DNA from 2 places in the Amycolatopsis sp. WAC 04169 genome. Region 1 is predicted to be linked to the other one. Evidence: predicted binding sites of a transcription regulator. Region 1 holds the regulator's gene; the other holds the start of a gene.
The links. Region 1 encodes HspR, which represses chaperone genes until heat shock. Its sites were predicted from a motif close to ANNTTGAGTNNNNNNNACTCAANNT; they were not measured.
Positions count from the first base shown of each region.

Region 2: a site for HspR is predicted at 2,087-2,111, ahead of lon (endopeptidase La). Genes of this name have one in related genera too.

Region 1 covers NZ_QHJI01000001.1:173,515-177,928, reverse strand. The annotation lists gene dnaK (molecular chaperone DnaK) at 1-715, shown strand, start outside; gene grpE (nucleotide exchange factor GrpE) at 712-1,449, shown strand; gene dnaJ (molecular chaperone DnaJ) at 1,483-2,655, shown strand; gene DMC61_RS00870 (heat shock protein transcriptional repressor HspR) at 2,661-3,089, shown strand; gene DMC61_RS00865 (DUF305 domain-containing protein) at 3,139-3,735, opposite strand; gene DMC61_RS00860 (lytic polysaccharide monooxygenase) at 3,732-4,414, opposite strand, start outside.
Region 2 covers NZ_QHJI01000008.1:64,098-68,511, forward strand. The annotation lists gene lon (endopeptidase La) at 1-2,070, opposite strand, end outside; gene DMC61_RS22510 (SAM-dependent methyltransferase) at 2,237-3,085, opposite strand; gene DMC61_RS22515 (GNAT family N-acetyltransferase) at 3,105-4,043, opposite strand; gene DMC61_RS22520 (bifunctional diguanylate cyclase/phosphodiesterase) at 4,324-4,414, shown strand, end outside.

The sequences.
Region 1 (4,414 bases):
CGAGCGCAACACCACGATCCCGACCAAGCGTTCGGAGATCTTCTCCACCGCGGACGACAACCAGCCGTCGGTGCAGATCCAGGTGTTCCAGGGTGAGCGCGAGATCGCCGCGCACAACAAGAAGCTCGGCATGTTCGAGCTGACCGGTCTCCCGCCCGCCCCGCGTGGCGTGCCGCAGATCGAGGTCACCTTCGACATCGACGCCAACGGCATCGTGCACGTCCTCGCGAAGGACCTGGGCACGAACAAGGAGCAGTCGATGACGATCACCGGTGGCTCCGCGCTGCCGAAGGACGACATCGAGCGCATGGTCAAGGACGCCGAGGCGCACGCCGAGGAGGACAAGCAGCGCCGCGAGGAGGCGGAGACCCGCAACCAGGCGGAGACGCTGGTCTACCAGACCGAGAAGTTCGTCAAGGACAACGAGGACAAGCTGCCCGACGAGCTCAAGGGCAAGGTGAAGTCCGCGATCGACGAGGCCAACGAGGCGCTCAAGGGCACCGACTCGGCGAAGATCCGCGAGTCCATCGAGAAGCTGAACACCGCTTCGCAGGAGCTGGGCACCGCGCTCTACGCCAACGCCACCCCGGGCGCCGAAGGTGCCGCCGGTGAAGGCGCCGCCGGTGCGGCGGGCGCGGGCACCGGTTCGCAGGCCAAGGCAGACGACGTCGTCGACGCCGAGATCGTCGAAGAGGACGAGAAGGACAAGAAGTGACGGGACGCTACGACGAAACCGAGGGCCGGGGCCCGGAGGAACCGGTGGTCGTGCGGGACCGTAGGCGGATCGACCCGCTGACCGGTGAGGTCCGCTCGGCCGCCCCGGCCGCCGAAACCCAGGATGGTCCGAAGCACGCCGCTCCGGCCGAAGACACCGTCGAACCGGAGCCCGCGGCACACGCGGGCCCCGGCCTCGGGGAGTCCATTGTGGACGACTCCGTGTCGGTGGCCACCGGTCTGGAGAAGGAGCTGGCGGAACGCACCGCAGACCTCCAGCGCCTCCAGGCGGAGTACGCCAACTACCGCAAGCGCGTGGACCGCGACCGCGAGCAGGTCGTCGTCGGCGCGAAGGCGTCGGTCGTCGGCGACCTGCTTCCGCTGCTCGACGACCTCGAGCGCGCGGAGCAGCACGGCGATCTGACCGGTGCCTTCAAGGCGGTCGGCGAGAAGCTGGTCGGGAGCCTGCAGCGGTCGGGCCTCGAAGCGTTCGGCGCCGAGGGCGAGCCCTTCGACCCGAGCGTGCACGAGGCCGTGCAGCACAGCACGTCTCCGGACGTCACCGGACCGACGGTCACCATGGTCATGCGCCGCGGTTACCGCTTCGGCGAGCGCGTGCTGCGTCCGGCGATGGTCGGGGTCACCGACCACGAGCCGGGTGGCGCCCCGGTGGACCCGCCGGTGGGCGGCGAACTGCCGCTCGAGGGCGAACTTTTCGATGAGAACAACCGCTGATCGGCGATACGGCGTGAAAGGAGGAGACGTTCGGTGAGTGCACGGGAATGGATCGGTAAGGACTTCTACCGTGAACTGGGCGTCTCCTCCGACGCCACCGCGGACGAGATCAAGAAGGCCTACCGCAAGCTGGCCAAGGAGAACCACCCCGACGCCAACGCGGGCAACGCGGAGGCCGAGAAGAAGTTCAAGGCGGTCTCCGAGGCGTACGGCGTGCTGTCCGACACGTCCAAGCGCAAAGAGTACGACGAGGCTCGCCGCCTCTTCGGCTCCGGCGGTCCCGGTGGCTTCGGCTTCCCGGGCGGGGGTGCCGGCGGCGGGTTCGACGTCGGCGACATCTTCGGCCAGGCGGGTCAGCAGCAGGGCGGTTTCGGCGGTCTCGGCGACATCCTCGGTGGCCTCTTCGGCCGCCGCGGCGCCGCGGCCGGTGCCACGGCGAACCGGCCGCAACGCGGTGCCGACGTGGAGACCGACGTCCGGATCGACTTCGCCGAGGCGGTCAAGGGCGCGACCCTGCCGCTGCGGCTGTCGAGCCCGGCGACCTGTTCCACCTGCGGTGGCAACGGCGCGAAGCCGGGGACCTCTCCGAGGACGTGTGCGACTTGCCAGGGCAGCGGGCTGGTCAGCCGCAGCCAGGGCGCGTTCGCGTTCTCCGAGCCGTGCCGCGACTGCCGCGGCCGCGGCAAGATCATCGACGACCCGTGCCCGGAATGCGCGGGCGAGGGCATCAGCACCCGCACCCGCACCCTCACCGTGCGGATCCCGCCGGGCGTCGCCGACGACCAGCGGATCCGGCTGGCGGGCCAGGGCGAACCGGGCCGTGGCGGCGCGCAGCCTGGCGATCTGTACGTCCGGGTGCACGTCGCTCCGCACGCGTTGTTCGGGCGCAAGGACCTCGACCTGACTATCACCGTGCCGGTGTCCTTCGCGGAACTGGCCCTCGGCGGCACGATCACCGTGCCGACGCTCGAGGGCAAGGTCTCGCTGAAGGTGCCGCAGGGTACGGCGAGCGGTCGCGTGCTTCGTGTGCGCGGCAAGGGAATCGCGAAACGTGACGGCTCGCAGGGCGATCTGCTGGTCACCCTGCAGGCGGCCATCCCGGCCAAATTGGACGACAAGGCCCGTGAGGCGCTGGAGGCCTACGCGGAGGCCATGGCCGACCACGATCCGCGACCGGAGATCACCGAACTTCTCGAAGGCAGGTGAGCACGATGTTCGGCGGGCTGCCGCACGGTGCGGACGAGGACACCCCGGTGTTCGTCATTTCGGTGGCGGCGCAGCTTTCCGGCCTGCACGCGCAGACCCTGCGGTCCTACGACCGCCAGGGTCTCGTGTCGCCGGGCCGAACGTCCGGCGGTGGACGCCGTTACTCGATGCGGGACATCGCGTTGCTGCGCGAAGTGCAGCGACTGTCCCAAGAGGACGGTGTCAATCTCGCCGGCATCAAGCGGATCATCGAGCTGGAGAACCAGGTCGACGCGCTTCGCTCGCGTATCGCCGAACTGACCGAGGAGCTCACCGCGGCGTACCTCGCCGCCGAACAGACGGCCGCGGCCGTGCACGCCTCCTACCGCAAGGATCTCGTTCCCCTGCGGCAGCAGACGGCACTCGTGGTCTGGAAGCCCAAAAAACGCACTTAGTCCTCTAAATGCTCCGGGCGTCAGCCCGGCATTTAGAGGACTAACTGCGTCACTGGCCGGGCACCAGGGACCGGATCTGCTGGACCTCGCCGGTGCGCGAGTCCTGGATCCGCTGGGCCAGCGCCTTCGCTTCGGGGTTCTTCCCGTCCTTCAGCTCGGTCCTCGCCAGCGCCACCCCGTTGTGCTGGTGCGCCACGAAGATGTCCGCGAAGTCCAGGCTGAACTCCGCACCATCCTTTTTGGACAGTGCTTCGAGGAGTCCCTTGTCGGTGAGCCCGTCGCCACCGTGGTGGTGATGCGCGTGCGGATCCGCCGAGCCCGTCTCGGGTTTGCCCCAGGCCTTCAGCCAGTTCCGCATGTCGGTGGTCTCGGTCTGCTGCGTCGCCTCGATGGCGGCGGCGAGATTCGTCAGCTCCTGCTTCTGCCCCTGCTTGGCCTTGACCAGCTTGACGATCTCCACGCCCTGGTTGTTGTGGGCGATCATCATCTGCAGGAACATCACGTCGGCGTCGTTGTACTCCGCGGACGCCCCGGCCGACTGGGGGACGGGGGAGATCGGGGCACCGGCGCTGGTGGGTGAGCCGTCGCCGGCCCCGCAGCCCGCGAGGGCCACGAGACCGGCGACGAGAACGAGGGCCAGCTTCACTGCCGCGTCCAAAGGGCGGGCGTGTTCGGCGGTTCCCAGCCTTGGATCGCGGTATGCGCCATCTGGCACCGGTAGGTCACGCCGCCGTAGGTCACCGTGCTGCCGACCGCGTAGGACGTTCCGGCCGCCCAGGTGCCGCCGGTGGGCGGGTTGCTGGTGCTGGTCGGCGGGTTCGACGTCGTGGGCGGGTTGCTCGTGGTCGGCGGATTGCTGGTGGTGGGCGGGTTGCCGCCGCCGATCTGCAGGTCGATGCAGCTGTAGAAGGCCATCGGCGTGTCCGCGATGTTCCAGATGGCGAGCACCTTCTGGCGGCCGCTGAAGCCGTTCAGGCTCACCGTGTGCGACGTCGGGTCCTTCGGCGCGGAGTTGTTCCCGCTGATGTCGGCGATCTTGGTGCCGCCGATGTAGTACTCGTAGTTCGTGGTCCGGTGGTAGGCGGTGAACTTCCAGTTGAAGGTCACGCTGTTGCCGACCGACGCGGCGGGCCACGGCTTCGACTCGTCGTTGAGCTCGGCGAATCCGGGAAGACCGCCGTTGCAGCTGCGGAGCCCCTTGGGGCCTTCGACGCTCTGCGGTTCGTAGACGATGGCACCGCAGCCGGAAACCTTGCCTTGGGCGCAGTTCGCCTGGCGGCTGGGCGGGGACAGCACATAGCCGTGGGCGCTGGCCACCTGCGGGA
Region 2 (4,414 bases), on a different contig from region 1:
CGCGCCCGCGGGGACGTGCACGTGGATGCCGCGGTCCTTCAGATCGCCGACCGGGAGTTCCAGCTCCGCGCCGTGCGAACGCAGGTACGACAACGCGATCTGCACCGACTCCTTCATCACTTCGCCCAGTTGGCCGGTCAGCTGAAGCCCGGTGGAGCCGGACTCCGGATCCGCCAGTGACGCCTCGATGTAGAGGACGTCACCGCCGGCGCCGGTCACCGCCAGCCCGGTGGCCACGCCCGGGGTCGACGTGCGCTGGGTCGACGCGGGCAGCGAAGACTCCGGCAGGTGCCGGGGCCGGCCGAGGTAGGTCTCCAGCCCGTCTGCGTCGATCGTCAGCGGCAGCGCGACCTCGTCCAGCGCGACCTTGGTCGCCACCTTCCGCAGCACCTTCGCGATGGTCCGGTTCGCGTTGCGCACCCCGGCCTCTCGCGTGTACTCGGCGGCGATGCGGCTGAAGGCGCCGTCGGTCAGCGTGACGTCGTCCTTGCCGAGACCGGCGCGCTCCAGCTCGCGGGGAAGCAGGTGGTCGCGGGCGATGGTGACCTTCTCGTGCTCGGTGTAGCCGTCGAGGGTGACCAGCTCCATCCGGTCCAGCAGCGGGCCGGGGATGGTTTCGAGCGCGTTCGCCGTCGCGAGGAACACGACGTCGGACAGGTCCAGCTCGACCTCGAGGTAGTGGTCGCGGAACGTGTGGTTCTGCTCCGGGTCCAGCACCTCCAGCAGCGCGGCCGTCGGGTCGCCCCGGTAGTCGGCGCCGACCTTGTCGATCTCGTCGAGCAGCACGACCGGGTTCATCGAGCCCGCTTCCTTGATGGCACGGACGATCCGGCCGGGCAGCGCGCCGACGTAGGTGCGGCGGTGACCGCGGATCTCCGCCTCGTCACGGATGCCGCCGAGCGCGACGCGGACGAACTTGCGGCCCATCGCCTTCGCCACGGACTCGCCGAGCGACGTCTTGCCGACCCCGGGAGGACCGGCGAGCGCCAGCACCGCGCCCGAACGACGGCCGCCGACCGGGCCGAGACCCGACTCCGCGCGACGCTTGCGCACGGCCAGGTACTCGATGATGCGTTCCTTCACGTCTTCGAGGCCGGCGTGGTCCGCGTCGAGGATGTCGCGCGCCGCGGCGATGTCGTGGACGTCGGTGGTGCGCTCGTTCCACGGCAGTTCGAGGACCGTGTCCAGCCAGGTGCGGATCCAGCCACCCTCGGGGGACTGGTCGGAGGTGCGCTCCAGTTTGTCCACTTCGGACAGTGCGGCCTTCTTGACCGCGTCCGGCAGCTCGGCGGCCTCGACGCGGGCGCGGTAGTCGTCGTCGTTGGCCGTGCCGTCGAGCTCGCCCAGCTCCTTGCGGATCGCTTCGAGCTGGCGGCGCAGCAGGAACTCCTTCTGCTGCTTCTCCATGCCCTCTTGGACGTCCTTGCGGATGGTGTCGGTGACCTCGAGTTCGGCCAGCTGCTCGCGGCTCCATTCGAGGGCCTTCTCCAGCCGGGCCGAAACGTCGAGCGCGGTGAGCAGTTCGAGTTTCTGCTCGGTGTTCAGGTACGACGAGTTGCCCGCGAGGTCGGCGAGCGCGGACGGGTCCTCGACCTCCTGGACGGCGTCGATCATCTGCCAGCCGCCGCGTTGCTGGAGGATCGCGAGGACGACGCTCTTGTACTCGGACGCGAGCTTCGCGGAGTTGTCGTCGGTGGTCTCGGTCGCGACCTCGGCGTGGACCCAGCGGGCGGCGCCGGGGCCGTCGGCGATGCGGCCGACGACGGCGCGCCGGGTGCCGCGCAACAGCACCGCGGTCTTGCCGCCGGGCACGCGCCCGATGCGCTCGACGGTCGCGATGGTGCCGAGCTCGGCGTATTCGCCGTGGACACGGGGGACGATCAGCACCTCGGCCTTGGTGGCGGCGCTGGACCGGATCCCCGGGAAGGAAGCCTGGGCAGGCGTGTTGGCCTGGGCGGACTCCACCGCGGCGCGCGTCTCCGGGTCGGCGAGGTCGAGCGGGACGATCATGCCCGGCAGCACGACGTCGTCATCGAGCGGGAGGACGGGCAGGAGGCGGTTGTCGGTCATCTGTGCACTCCTCGGTTAGTTGAGTCTGCCTAGCTCAACTCTCCGATCGACCCGTTTGTTTCCTCCGCGCGTTCGCCGTCAGCGATCATCCAGTCCTCCGACCTTCGTCCGGAACGCGTCGCCTTTAGCCCGCTAAACGCGACGCGAACCGGCGAAAGGTCGGATGTCACGGGTGGACGGCGACACCGCACCAGGCGAACGGCCGGGCACCTTCCTCGTCCCGCCGCAGCTCCCGCACCGGCCGCCAGTCGGGCAGGTGGACGACGCCGGGCTCCAGCAACGGCCAGTCCCCGAAGAGCGGCTCGATCTCTTCGCGGTCCCGCATCCACACCGGGTTGCTCGTCTTCCGGTACTGCTCGACCATCCAGTGCAGCCCGTCGGCGTCCACGCCGGTCTGGCCGCCGAAGCTCATGTGCGACAGCCCCAGCCAGCTGCCCGGCGCGAGCGCGTTCCGGTACGTCGCGACCAGCGCGGGCGGATCGTCGTGCGGGCCGGCGAAATGCAGGACGGCCATCATCATCAGGCACACCGGCCGGTCGAAATCGATCAGCCGCAGCGTCTCCGGATGCCGCAGGACGTCCTTCGGCCGCCGCATGTCCGCCTGGACGATCCCCGCCCAGTCGGTCGCCTCGTGGCGTTCGAGGATCAGCTCCGCGTGCGCCACCGCCACCGGCTCGTAGTCGACGTACACGACCTTCGCCGTATCGCCCGGCTCCAGTTCCTCCTGCACGATCTCGTGCACGTTCCCGGCTGTCGGGACACCGGAACCCAGATCGATGAACTGCCGGATCCCCGCGTCCAGCGCGGCGCGCACGACGCGGTTCATGAACTCGCGGTTGTGCCGCGCGCCCGGTTTGACCCAGCGCCACTGCTTTTCCAGCGCGCGGGCGAACTCGCGGTCGACCGCCCAGTTGTGGGTCCCCCCGAGGAACCAGTCGTAGATCCTCGCCGCGGACGGCTTTTCGGTGTCGACCCCGGTCGGTGCCACCGGGGCCGTGTCATCGTCCCTCGTCACGGAACCGAGCCTATCCGGATCATGGGACCGCCGGTCGCCGCTGCCAGTACGTCCAGAGCGGCCGGTAGCCCTGCGCGTACCAGAACGGCGTCGAGCGCGGGTTGGCCAGCGCGTGGTGCAGCAGCACGGCGTCGGCGCCGCATTCGTCGAAGACCTGGTGGGCGTGCGCGGCGAGCGCCGTCCCCACGCCGCTCGACCGCGCCTGTTCCGCCACCGCCAACGAAGACAGGTAGCCGACCTTCTCGGCCGCGACCCGGCCGCGGATCCATGCCGTGTCGCCGGGGAACTGCACCCGCACCATGCCCAGCGGACGGCCGTACAGCTCGGCGATCCACAACGTCGGATTTTCCCGGCCCAACTGTTTCGACAGGTCCGCCGTGATCGTTTCCTCCGCGCCCTCGCGCAAAGTGACAGAACCGAACTGCGCGTCATAACGCTGCAATTCCAGTTCGAGTCCGACGGCGGTTTCGAGATCATCCGCTTCGGCGGGCCGGATGTGCACGCCGGGAGTGGCGGGCGGCCCGGTCACGGCGAGCCGGTCGGCCGGGCGGACCGCGATCACCAGCACCGGCGCGAAGCCGCGGCGCAGCAATTCGGCCGAGCCGGGGGAGTCCCGGCTCGGCCGCACCACGGTCGCCGCCGTCTCGACATCCCCAGGTGGGGCCACGGTCTTCAGATGTTCATCCCATCGGGTGAGTAATGCGTCGAGGGCCGCTTCCGGGCGGGGACCGGTGAGGCGGGCTTCGAGGCGATGTTCGACGAGGGCCCGCCACGGAGAGTCAACAGAATCGGGACCCGCCTCGGTCCGTACCGACAATCCGGCGGCGGCCGAGTCGCCTGCCGTCGCGGAGAGTGACACGGAGCCCTCGGCAGGCTCCAGTGCAGGCATTTCGGGGAGCAGGGCGTCCACGGTGGCGAGCCGCTCGGCGTGCCCGGCGGCGATGGCGTGGCTATTCATAGGGCTATTCAAGCCCCTACTGACGGGTCCGCCGGGAACTTCACGAGATTGGCCGGAGCGTGGCGCCAGGTGACTTCCGGTAGTCGGAAGGAACGCGAATAACGCTCCCATTTCACCCCTTGGTCCACGCAGGTCAGCGCGACGCGCCCATTGTTAACCCTGGGGTGATCTCATACTGTCTCGAATGGGACTTGGGTACGCCCTCCGGGGTACTGTATTGCCCTCGTCCCCGAGGTCGCGGTAGGACAAGACCGGTTGGGCAGCCGGGAAGGAAGGTCGGATGCCGGACACGAACGGCAGGCCCGGGAGCGCCGCACAGGCGGCTGCGGGCAAGGGAGGCGCCGTTACGGAGGCTCGTACCGACGAGCGAC